2 regions of the Rhizobium sp. L9 genome follow, and region 1 is predicted to be linked to the other one. Evidence: riboswitches for the same ligand, from Rfam matches in the RefSeq annotation. Region 1 holds a riboswitch; the other holds the start of a gene.

Region 1 (5,940 bases):
AGCTGCAGCCGCCCTCGGCCAGTTCGATTTCGCCGGCGATGATCATGTCGTCCCCTTTCAGGTGGAGGGTCTGGATGTGCGCGGCCGCGCCGTCCAGCTCGGCCCCATGCTCGATGCGATCCTCGAGCGCCATCATTATCCCGCGCCCGTCGCCCGGCTGCTCGCCGAAGTCGTCGTGCTGACGGTGCTGCTCGGCACCTCGCTGAAGTTCGACGGCAAGTTCACCGTTCAGACCAAGGGCGACGGCCCGGTCGATCTGCTCGTCGCCGATTTCTCGACGCCGGAGAACGTGCGTGCCTATGCCCGTTTCGATCGCGCGCTGCTCGACCAGGCGATTGCCTCAGGCGAGACCGAGCCGGAGCAGCTGCTCGGCAAGGGCGTGCTCGCCTTCACCATCGACCAGGGCAAGTTCGCGCAGCCTTACCAGGGCATTGTCGCCCTCGACGGCACTTCGCTCGAGGAGATCGCCGGGGTCTATTTCCGCCAGTCGGAGCAGATCCCGACGCGGGTGCGCCTGGCTGCGGCGGAACTCTTCGATCGTGACGATGCCGGCAAGCCGCGTCACCGCTGGCGGGCAGGCGGCCTCGTCGCCCAGTTCCTGCCGGAGGCACCGGAGCGCATGCGCCAGCCTGATCTCCACGGCGGCGACGGCGATAACGGCGACCGTCCGCATGGCGAGGATGACGCCTGGACCGAAGCGCGCTCGCTGGTCGAGACCATCGATGCCGACGAGCTGACCGACCCGCAGGTCGGCACCGAACGTCTCTTGTTCCGCCTGTTCCACGAGCGCGGCGTGCGCGTCTTCGAGCCCCGCGCCGTCTTCGACCGCTGCAGCTGCTCGCGGGAAAAAATAGGCAACGTGCTGAAGGGGTTCACCGCCGAGGAGATCGAGGCCAGCCAGGAAAACGGCGAGATATCCGTCACCTGTGAATTCTGCTCGACCACCTACCGCTTCGAAGCAGCTGAGCTTCAGCCGGCGGAATAACATTAGTCGCGCTTGGCGCGAAAAAGATGCGCATTGCAGCGGCACAGTGACTCGACTTTTAGTAGTCACTGTGCACCTATTGTCCCAACTGGTTCTGGGGGCGGGACGTCAATGCGGCTTTTGTATTTTGTATTCGCATTAATTGCTGCGATGCCACGGATTGTCCTGGCTGATGACGAAACAATCAGATGGAAAGAGGTTGGCGGCTGGACCGTGGCTGTCGACCCGACCTTGGGCAACGGCTGTTTTGTTCTCACTTCATTTGATGACGGCACCGTTTTTCGTCTGGGCTTTAATTTTACAAAGAAGGAGAGCCCTTTTTATATTGTGATCGCAAATCCGAACTGGAAATCCTTGGAAGTGGGAAAGCAATATCCCATCGAACTGTCGTTAGATCGTTCTCAATGGACGGCGAATGCGAGCGCTCTCGATCTTGATGGCTTCAAGGGATTATGGATCGATTTTAAGGATTCCAGTCTGATTGCCGAGTTCGCTCGTAAACTGGGTTTTCGCGCCACCTTCAACGGAAAGCAGATTGTTGCGCTGAGTTTAAAAAATTCCGTCAGGGCAACGGATGAGATGCTCACCTGCCAGAAGGCGGTAAACGCTGCAGTCGCTCAGCGGCCAGCCACGCCCCAATCAAAGGATCCGTTCGAAGCAAAGCCGGACACCCGGACGGCCTCAGATCCTTTTGATCTCTGATGCATGTCATCTGGGGGTGAATCGGGCATATCCACTTTGGGGCCTGCTTTCAGTTCAGCACGCGCAGCAGCCCCGGTGAATCCAGCGAGAAGGCGGGGATGTCGACATCGAATAGCTCGCCTTCATCCGTTTCCATCTGGTAATGGCCGAACATCAGTCCCGAGGGCGTGTCGAGCGGGCAGCCGGAGGAATATTCGTAGGTGTCGCCGGGGCTGAGCCGCGGCTGTTCGCCGACGACGCCGGGGCCGGTCACCTCGTCCACCACTCCGTTCTGGTCGGTGATGTTCCAGTAGCGATTGATGAGGCGAACGGCGACGCCGGAATTGTTGCTGATGACGATCCGGTAACCCCAGACATAGCGATCGTCTTCCGGATCGGATTGCTCCTCCAGATAGAACGGTTCGACCACGACTTCGATATCTCTTGTGAGGGCGCGATACATGCCTTGCACCATAGTCAAGATATGTTACCCGTATCTTATAAAGAGGCCCCGTCCGTCAAGAAACGGAACGTTGATCAGCGGTCAAATGGTGATCATCGTATGGTTTTCGATCGTTAAGCCTAATCGTCAGCGTTAATTTTACTTCGCAACGCCGGCGCGCGGGTACTTGTTCCCGCAGATCGGCGGCCGGCTCCTTATTGAAGTCCGGCCGCTATTCCAGTCGATCAGGCCGAAACCTTGGAAAGCGCCTGCGCGAAATCCTCGATCAGGTCGTCCGTATCCTCGATGCCGGCCGAAAGCCGCACCGTGCCCGGAGAAATGCCGAGTTCGGCACGCGCCTCTTCCGTCAGGTTCTTGTGCGTCGTCGTTGCCGGATGGGTGATCAGGCTTTTGCTGTCGCCGAGATTGTTGGAGATCTTGATGATCTCAAGCGCGTTCTGCAGCGCGAAGGCCGCCTCCTTGCCGCCCTTCAGCTCGAAGCAGACGAGCGTCGAGCCGCCGGTCATCTGCTTGGCGATGATGTCAGCCTGCGGGTGATCCTTGCGGCCGGGATAGATCACCTTGGCGACCTTGCCCTGCTCTGCCAGGAAATCGGCGATCTTCGCCGCATTCTCAGTCTGCTGCTTGACGCGCAGCGGCAGCGTTTCGATGCCCTTCAGTAGCGTCCAGGCATTGAACGGCGACATGGCCGGGCCGGTATGGCGGAAATAGTCGTGCAGGTTCTCGTCGATCCATGCCTTGTCGGCGAGCACCACCCCGCCGAGGCACCGGCCCTGGCCGTCGATGTGCTTGGTGGCGGAATAGACGACGATATGGGCGCCGAGTTCGAGCGGCTTCTGGAAGAGCGGCGTCGCGAAGACGTTGTCGACGATCAGCTTGGCGCCGACCTGGTTGGCGAGCTTGGCGACGCCTGCGATATCGATCACTTCGAGCGTCGGGTTGGTCGGGCTCTCCAGGAAGAATACCTTGGTATTCGGGCGGACCGCCTTTTCCCAATTGGCGAGATCCCGGCCGTCGACCAGCGTGCACTCGATGCCGTATTTCGGCGCCAGCGTTTCCACGACCCAGCGGCAGGAGCCGAACAGCGCGCGGGCGGCGACGATATGGTCGCCGGCCTTGACCTGGCAGAGGACGGCGGCGGCGACGGCTGCCATGCCGGAGGCGGTGGCGCGGGCATCTTCAGCGCCTTCCAATGCGCACATGCGCTTTTCGAACATGTCGTTGGTTGGGCTGCCGTAGCGGGCATAGATGAAGCCGTCCGTTTCGCCCTTGAAGCGGGCTTCGGCCGCTTCCGACGTGTCATAGACGAAACCCTGGGTGAGATAGATTGCCTCTGATGTTTCGCCATATTGCGAACGCAGCGTGCCGCCATGGACGAGTTGGGTTGCCGGGCGCCAGGTCTTGCTCATGCCATCACCTTCACATAACAAAAAACCGGCCGCAAAAGCAGACCGGTTTCATAACCCGGTCTTTTTAGCCACTTGTTTAACGTGGCTGCAAGCCGACCGGCCAAATCACCACGGGATAATTTTGCAATACTGCTGTTAGCTGCTTGCGTCAATTCCCCGAGTTTGGTTTTGTCGGCGGCAAAATGATGGATGGGGCATGATGGCTCGCGAAACTGGAATTCTGGCGGACCGCGCGATTGCGGCACTGTTCGAAACGGGGCGTCTGAACTCCGAGCGGGAGCTCGACCGCGATCAGATCCAGCCGGCAAGTCTCGACCTGCGCTTAGGAAGCAAGGCGTTTCGTGTGCGCGCTTCCTTCATGCCCGGCCCCTCGCATCTGGTCTCGGACAAGCTCGATCGGCTGAGCCTGCACGTGATCGACCTTTCCCAGGACGCGGTGCTCGAAACCGGTTGCGTCTATATCGTGCCGCTGATGGAGAGCTTAGCGCTGCCTGCCGACATGTCGGCTTCGGCCAATCCGAAGAGCTCGACCGGCAGGCTCGATATCTTCACCCGCGTCATCACCGACTACGCCCAGGAATTCGACAAGATCCCGCCGGGCTATTCCGGCCCGCTCTATCTCGAAATCAGCCCGCGCACCTTCCCGATCGTCGTGCGCCGCGGCTCGCGCCTGTCGCAGATCCGCTTCCGCGTCGGCCAGTCCGTGCTCGGCGAGCCGGAACTTCTGAGGCTGCATGAAAGCGAAACGCTCGTTGCCAGCAAGCAGCCGAACGTCTCGGGCGGCGGCATCGCGCTGTCGATCGATCTCACCGGCGACAAGGACGGCCTGATCGGCTATCGCGGCAAACACCACACCGCCGTCGTCGACGTCGATGAAAAGGACCAGCACGATATTTTCGATTTCTGGGAACCGCTCTATAGCCGCGGCCGCAACGAGCTGATCCTCGATCCCGACGAGTTCTATATCCTCGTCTCGCGCGAAGCCGTGCATGTGCCGCCGGATTATGCCGCCGAGATGACCCCCTTCGATCCGCTGGTCGGCGAATTCCGCGTCCATTATGCCGGCTTCTTCGATCCGGGCTTCGGCCATGCGCCGGCCGGCGGGCGCGGCAGCCGCGCCGTGCTCGAAGTGCGCAGCCACGAAGTGCCCTTCATCCTCGAAGACGGCCAGATCGTCGGCCGCTTGGTCTACGAGCACATGCAGGAAAAACCGGCCAGCCTCTACGGCTCCGGCCTCGGCTCCAACTATCAGGCCCAGGGCCTCAAGCTTTCCAAACATTTCCGCATCTGACGCCGGCCTGACGGGCCGCGACTTGACAGCGGCCCCCATCTGTTGGAAATCTCGGGGCATCGCGGGTGTAGCTCAATGGTAGAGCAGCAGCTTCCCAAGCTGAATACGAGGGTTCGATTCCCTTCACCCGCTCCAGCTGCCTTTCCAGCGATGTCCTTCTAATCCCCGAAAAACCGAATCGGCTTATACCGGCGGTGTGCGATGATCAGGCTGCGGTCGGGCTGGATGATGTAGGTTTCCTCCACCTGTTGGCCGTATTGGTCGATAAAATCATGCGGGAAGGAGGAGCCGGGTGGCGATTTGGTGAGCTTGGTGCGCGGCTGGCCGTGATAGATGATGCTGCCTGGGATAGGTTCGAGGCCCGGGCCGCTGTAGCTGACGGTGTTGCATCCCGCCAGAACGAGTGTGCCGATGAGGCCGATGATTGCCGGTTTCATATCCATCCCTTCCGATGCGCAGAACGTTGCGATCTTACTCCCGATCGCAACAGACGCACCAGATGAAACGGCGTCTCCGCCTTCACTCGTTCGAGAGGTGCTGCCCGGAGCGCAGGAAATCCATGCGTTGCCGAAACCGGCGGTGTCTGCTAGATCGGCAGTGTCGAAAAAGGCAGGATCGGTTGAGGTAAGCCCGATCCCTTCCGTTGGAGCGTCGTGAGCGCTCTCAAGAAGCTCTGCTCCGTGGCCTATGGCACGAGAACCCGCGACGTGATCCGCATCAAGATGCGGGATCCCGGCGGCGTGCGGAGACGGCAAAAGGCAGTCCCGGGATTTTTTCAAACGGAGACTGTCATGCGCCTGAACCATCTCGATTTTCACGTTCCCGATATTACCGCGACGGCGGATTTCTTCATCCGCCACTTCGGCCTGATGCTCAAGGATATGCGCGGCCAGAATGGCCTGGCGATACTGACCGACGACGCCGGCCTCGAAATTGTCCTCAGCCACGCGATCGCCAAGTTCGGCACGTCAGACCAGGTCGAATTGCAGCGTCAGACCTATCATATCGGCTTCATTCTGGCCGATAGGGCGCATGTCGATGCTGTCCACGCCGGGCTCGTTGCTTCAGGTGCAGACCTGTCCGGCCCACCGGCCGCCATGCGCGGCGGCTG
Region 2 (5,940 bases), on a different contig from region 1:
CCGGCCAGCTTTCGCCGGATAGCGGCACAGTGAAACTCGGCACCAACCTGGAGATCGCCACCCTCGACCAGAAACGCGAGGACCTGAACCCCGAGGATACGCTTGCAAACTACCTGACGGACGGGCGTGGCGAAAACCTGCTCGTAAACGGCGAACAGCGCCATGTCACCGGCTACATGAAGGAATTCCTGTTCCAGCCGGAACAGGCGCGCACGCCGATCAAAAGCCTCTCCGGCGGCGAACGCGCCCGCCTTATGCTGGCGCGCATCCTGGCGCGCCCGGCAAACCTCCTGATCCTCGACGAACCAACCAACGATCTCGACATCGAGACGCTCGACCTCCTGCAGGAAATTGTCGCCGGCTTTCCCGGCACCGTCATTCTCGTCAGCCACGATCGCGATTTCCTCGACCGCACCGTGACCTCGACGATCGCGCCCGCCGTACCGGATGCGCCCGACGGCCGATGGATCGAATATGCCGGCGGTTACACGGACATGCTGGCGCAGCGCAAAGGCGCGATCGAAGAGCGCCGGAAGGCCGAGAAGGCGGCGGAGAAGCCGAAGACGCAGGAGATAACAGCTTCCGGCGGAGGCTCGAAGGGCAAGCTTTCCTTCAAGCAGAAATTCGCGCTGGAAAATCTGCCGAAGGAGATGGCCAAAGCCGAGGCCGAGCTCGCCAAGCGCGAACTTGTCATGGCCGATCCCGGTCTCTTCACGCGTGACCCCGCCGCCTTCAATCAGCTTGCGAGCGAGATGGAAAAGCTGCGCGCCGGCCTGTCCAAGATGGAAGAGGAATGGTTGGAGCTCGAAATGCTGCGCGAAGAGCTCGAAGGCTGAGACTCTCTCGCGCTCAGCCGCTCGCGTCACGCTGCAGGTAAAACTCCTGCTGATGGGGAGGTCTTAAAGCGCCGGCGCGGGGACGACGGCTGCGCCCGCACTAGCGCTGGCGCCGGTGGTCTGGGCGACCTGCTGCTGCGGCTCTTCAGATCTCGAAGGCAGAGCCTGCAGATGCAGCACCCGCGGCTGCAGCGCCTCCAGATAGGTTTCAGAGCGGCCGATATAGATCATGCCCGTTTCGGGTATCGAAGTCAGCACGCTGCACATCGTCTCCTGCCATTCCGGCTCCATGCCCTCGAGCACTTCGTCGAAGATGATCCAACGCGGGCGCACCAGCAGCAGGCGCGCGAAGCCGATCGCCTTCTGCTCATCGCTGTCGAGCAGCTTGTCCCAGCGGGCGCGGGTATCGAGCCTTGCGATCAGAGAGTGCAGGCCGGCCTTTTCAAGGGCCGCCTCGACGGCAGCCTGCTCGTAGGCATCCGGGCTTTCGGGGAAGGCAAGCGCCTCGCGCAAAGTGCCGCCCGGAATATAGGCAATCTGCGGAACGAACAGCATGTCGTCGATCGGCGGCAGACCCATCGTGCCGCTGCCGCACGGCCAGAGCCCGGCCAAGGCCTGGAACAGCAGTTTGCGGTTGACGCTATGATCGCCGTTGATCATGATCTTTTCGCCGGCCTTGATCACGATATCGGTTTCACGCAGGCGAAAACCGCCGCATTCCTCGATGTCTTCGCCGATTTTGGCATTGATCACCACATCCTTCAGCGTCAGCCTGTCGGGGGTGGTGTTTTCATAGGCGATGCTGCCCTTCACACCAAAGTCCTCGTCCATGTCGAGCAGCGCCTGGCGGAAGTCGGTGACGCGCATCAGCGTGGCACGCCATTCGGCGATCGGGCCGAAATTGGCGACATACCAGCGCAACGCCGTATTGACTTGGTTGAAGGCGCCGACCGACATCATCAGCTGCCCGAGGGTGAGGCCGCCGGAAAAATAAGCGGGTGCGGCAACGATAATCGGGATAACGATCACGAGCCAGCCGTAGCCGGCCGAAACCCAGGTGAGATTGGTATTGGCCATGGCGAGCCGCTTGACCACCCTCAGCACCGAACTGATGTCGGTGTTGATGCGCCGGCGTTCATTCTCTTCGCCGCGAGCGACGGTGATTGCCGGCATGTTCTCATTGGCATGCATCAGCGTGAAACGAAGCTCGGCCTCCTTCGAGAACCGGTCGGCATTGAGCTTGACCAGCTTGCGGCCGACGACCTGACTCAGCACCGAGGCGGAGGCGGCATAAAAAATCGCTGCCCAGACCATGTAGCCTGGAATGGAGAAGCTGTGGCCGCTGATGTGGAAGACGAAGCCGCTCGACAGCTCCCAGAGCACGCCGATGAAGCTCACCAGAAGAATGGTTGACTGTAAGAGGCCGAGAACGAGCCCTGTTGTGCTTTCGGCGAGGTTACGGGAATCCTCGTGCAGGCGCTGGTCGGGATTGACGCCGATCAGGCCGCTCGAGGCGAGCCGCAGCGCCCGCTTGCGCTTCAGCCATTGATTGACGAGATCGCGCGACAGGCCCTCGCGCATATAGAGCGCGGTCATTTGGTTCAGCCAGGCCTGCAGCACGTTGAGCAGCAGCAGCGTGCCGGCGATCATCGCAAAGATTTCGAGCTGATGGAAGAATTCGCCGAGATCGCGGCGCTCGAGCGAATCATAGAAGGGGGCGTTCCACTCGTTCAGAATGACCTGGCCATAAGCTGTCAGAAGGATGACAAGGATCAGCACGGTTGCCAGAAACAGCACCTTGCCACGCACTTCAGAATTCCAGAATGCCGAGAACATTACTCCGAGGCGATATGTCAGGCTGAAGTCGTAACCAACCTTATCCTGCCTCCTGGTGCCCGGCCTCCCCTCGATCTTATCTGCCATCATGCTTTTCCAACACCGCCCATACTGTCATTATTAACATGGTGGCGTTACCGGTCTATCAACAGATTTTATCAGTCATTAAACTGTGATGATTCTTGGCGCTCCGCTCCGGCATGCATTCGGAGTTGATTCGCGCCTCAACTGGGACTAATTAAGGCACTCCGTGGTGATTTGGCCGGCCGGCTTGCAGCCACGTTAAAAAAGTCGCTAAAGGGCCGCGTGCGGACCGGTAGCGATTTTTTCGCCGCCGGTTTTTTATTTTCGATCGAGTTGACCGCAAATGCCCATCAAGATCCCCGATACGCTGCCCGCTTTCGAAACCCTGGTTCAGGAAGGTGTGCGGGTGATGACCGAGACGATGGCGATCCGTCAGGATATAAGACCGTTGCAGATCGGCCTGCTCAACCTGATGCCCAACAAGATCAAGACCGAACTGCAGATGGCCCGTCTCGTCGGCGCTTCGCCGCTGCAGGTGGAGCTGTCGCTCATCCGCATCGGCGGCCACAAGGCGAAGAACACATCCGAAGATCACCTGCTCGCCTTCTACCAGACCTGGGAAGAGGTGAAGCAGCGCAAGTTCGATGGCTTCATCATCACCGGAGCGCCGATCGAGCTTCTGCCCTACGAGGACGTTACCTATTGGGCAGAGATGCAGGAGATCTTTAATTGGACCGAGACCAACGTCCATTCGACGATGAACGTCTGCTGGGGCGCGATGGCGGCGATCTATCACTTCCACGGCGTTCCGAAATATGAGCTTAAGGAAAAGGCCTTTGGCGTCTACCGGCACCGAAACCTGAAGCCTTCCTCCATCTATCTGAACGGCTTTTCCGACAATTTCGAGGTTCCGGTGTCGCGGTGGACCGAGGTGCGCCGCGAAGATATCGAGAAATCCGCAAGCCTGGAAATCCTGATGGAATCCAGCGAGATGGGCGTATGCCTCGTGCACGAGAAGAGGGGCCGGCGGCTCTACATGTTCAACCACGTCGAATATGATTCCACGTCGCTTTCGGATGAGTATTTCCGCGATGTGGATGCCGGCGTGCCGATCAAGATGCCGCATAATTACTTCCCGCATAATGATCCGACGCTTGCGCCGCAGAACCGCTGGCGCAGCCATGCGCACCTCTTGTTCGGTAACTGGATCAATGAGATTTACCAGACGACGCCCTATGACGTCGAAGAGATCGGCATGGATCTTTGACCGGCATTTCTTTCTGACCTGCCCGGTTGCGGTTTGGAGCAAATGCGGGCAGGTTCCGGTCCGGAACTCTACAGCGCCGCGCGTCTTATCGGACGCGCAAAGGAACGGACGGTCGATTATGTCGGATAAGTTGGAGCGGGATGTTTTCGGGCAGACGAAGGCGGGCGAAACCGTCTATCGCGTCGTCATCAATGGCGGCGGCCTGACGGCCAAGATCATCACCTGGGGCGCGGTCATCCAGGATCTGCGCCTTGCGGGACATGACGCGCCGCTGCAGCTTGGCTTCGAGGAGTTCGACAACTACCCGCTCTACTCGGCCTATTTCGGCGCGACGCCCGGCCGCTGCGCCAATCGCATCGGCGGCGGCAGGTTCACGCTCGACGGCAAGGATTATCAGCTCGAGCGGAACGAAAACGGCGTGACGCATCTGCATGGCGGCAGCGACAACATCGGCAAGCGCAACTGGACGATCGTCGAGCATGACGTTGACCGGCTGGTGATGAAGATCGTCGATCCCGACGGCCGCGCCGGCTACCCCGGCAATTGCACCATCCAGGCGACGTTCCGGGTGCATGGCAACGGCGAGCTGTCGATCACCTACGAATCAACAAGCGACCAGCCGACGCTCGCCAATGTCTGCCAGCACGCCTATTTCAATCTCGACGGCCGCGACGATGCGCTGGGCCACGACATCATGATCGCCGCCGATCACTATTTGCCGACCGACGAAAAGCAGGTGCCGACCGGCGAAATCCGGCCCGTTGCCGGCACTGAATTCGATTTCCGCGAGATGGCTCCGATGAAGCGTTTCGTCGGCAATGAACAGGCATTGTACGACCATAATTTCTGCCTGTCTCGCGAACGCACCGCCAAGCGGACTGTGGCACTCGCCCGCAGCCTCTATTCCGGCGTGTCGCTGGAAGTGCGCAGCACCGAGCCGGGCGTGCAGTTCTATGCCGGCTTCAAGCTCAATACAGGTGCTCCCGGCCTCGGCGGGCGCAAATACGGCCCGTTCGCCGGCTTCTGCCTGGAAACGCAGGTCTGGCCGGATGCCATCAACCACGACGGCTTTCCGAATGCGGTCCTGCGCCCCGGCGAAGTGCTGCGCCAGGAGACGGACTACATCTTCACCAAGAGCTGAGCATTCTAGAGACGCACGGCTGTCAAATTTGACCGTTATGAACCCTCTTCGGTTTGCCGGAGAGGGTTTTTCTTATGCCTTGTCCGATTCAGACTTGCCGATTGGTTCTATATAGGTTCTATTGTCTGCCCATGGATAGAACCAGTCTAGTAGCTGAACTCAATAGACGCGGCCTGCGCGACGAAGCGTTGGCCGGGCCGCTCTACAAGCGGCTGGCGCAGGCGCTGACCAGCCTCATTCAGGAGGGCTTGCTGAAGGCCGGCACGGCGCTGCCGGGCGAGCGCGACCTTGCCGAGGCTCTCAAGCTTGGCCGTGTCACCGTGCGCACTGCCTATCGCGACCTCATGGCGGCGGGCGCACTGGAATCGCGCCACGGAAGCGGTACTTTCGTATCGGGTAAGGTGGAGCGCATGGAACAGTCGCTCTGGCGGCTTTCCTCCTTCTCCGCCGACATGCGCTCGCGCGGGCGTCTGCCGGCCGCGCGCATCTTGTCACGCGAGGTCAACACGCCGTCTCCGGAGGAATCCTTTCTGCTCGGCCTCGGCGCCGGCGAACCGGTTCTGAGACTCGACCGTCTGCGCCTCGCCGACGGCCTGCCGCTGGCGATCGAGCGCGCCGTCGTGCCGGTCAAGTTTCTGGGGGAGAACGCCGGCGGCGAGGGATCGCTCTATGATGCGCTGGCGGCGAATGGCCACCGACCGGTGCGTGCGCTGCAGCGGCTGACCGCCGTCACGCTCGATGCGTCCTATGCCGCGATGCTGAACGTCAAGGCAGGCGCGCCGGCGCTTCTGATCGAACGTGTCTCGCGCCTGGAAGACCAGCGCGTCGTCGAATAT

What was found. Region 1 has a riboswitch for S-adenosylmethionine ahead of CO660_RS31375 (O-succinylhomoserine sulfhydrylase). Riboswitches for the same ligand answer to the same signal wherever they lie in the genome.
Region 2: linked by a shared signal. The riboswitch ahead of metA (homoserine O-succinyltransferase) and the one ahead of CO660_RS31375 (O-succinylhomoserine sulfhydrylase) in region 1 are both predicted to bind S-adenosylmethionine.

The regions. Positions count from the first base shown of each region.
Region 1 covers NZ_NWSZ01000052.1:173-6,112, reverse strand. Annotated here, with positions in the region: gene CO660_RS31390 (Hsp33 family molecular chaperone) at 1-985, shown strand, start outside; gene CO660_RS31385 (hypothetical protein) at 1,097-1,687, shown strand; gene apaG (Co2+/Mg2+ efflux protein ApaG) at 1,737-2,129, opposite strand; gene CO660_RS31375 (O-succinylhomoserine sulfhydrylase) at 2,354-3,538, opposite strand; SAM riboswitch at 3,582-3,660, opposite strand; gene CO660_RS31370 (2'-deoxycytidine 5'-triphosphate deaminase) at 3,735-4,829, shown strand; tRNA gene CO660_RS31365 (tRNA-Gly) at 4,891-4,964, shown strand; gene CO660_RS31360 (hypothetical protein) at 4,988-5,266, opposite strand; gene CO660_RS31355 (VOC family protein) at 5,621-5,940, shown strand, end outside.
Region 2 covers NZ_NWSZ01000006.1:210,045-215,984, forward strand. Annotated here, with positions in the region: gene CO660_RS07935 (ABC-F family ATP-binding cassette domain-containing protein) at 1-836, shown strand, start outside; gene CO660_RS07940 (ABC transporter ATP-binding protein/permease) at 900-2,759, opposite strand; SAM riboswitch at 2,913-2,990, shown strand; gene metA (homoserine O-succinyltransferase) at 3,040-3,963, shown strand; gene CO660_RS07950 (aldose epimerase family protein) at 4,082-5,104, shown strand; gene CO660_RS07955 (GntR family transcriptional regulator) at 5,236-5,940, shown strand, end outside.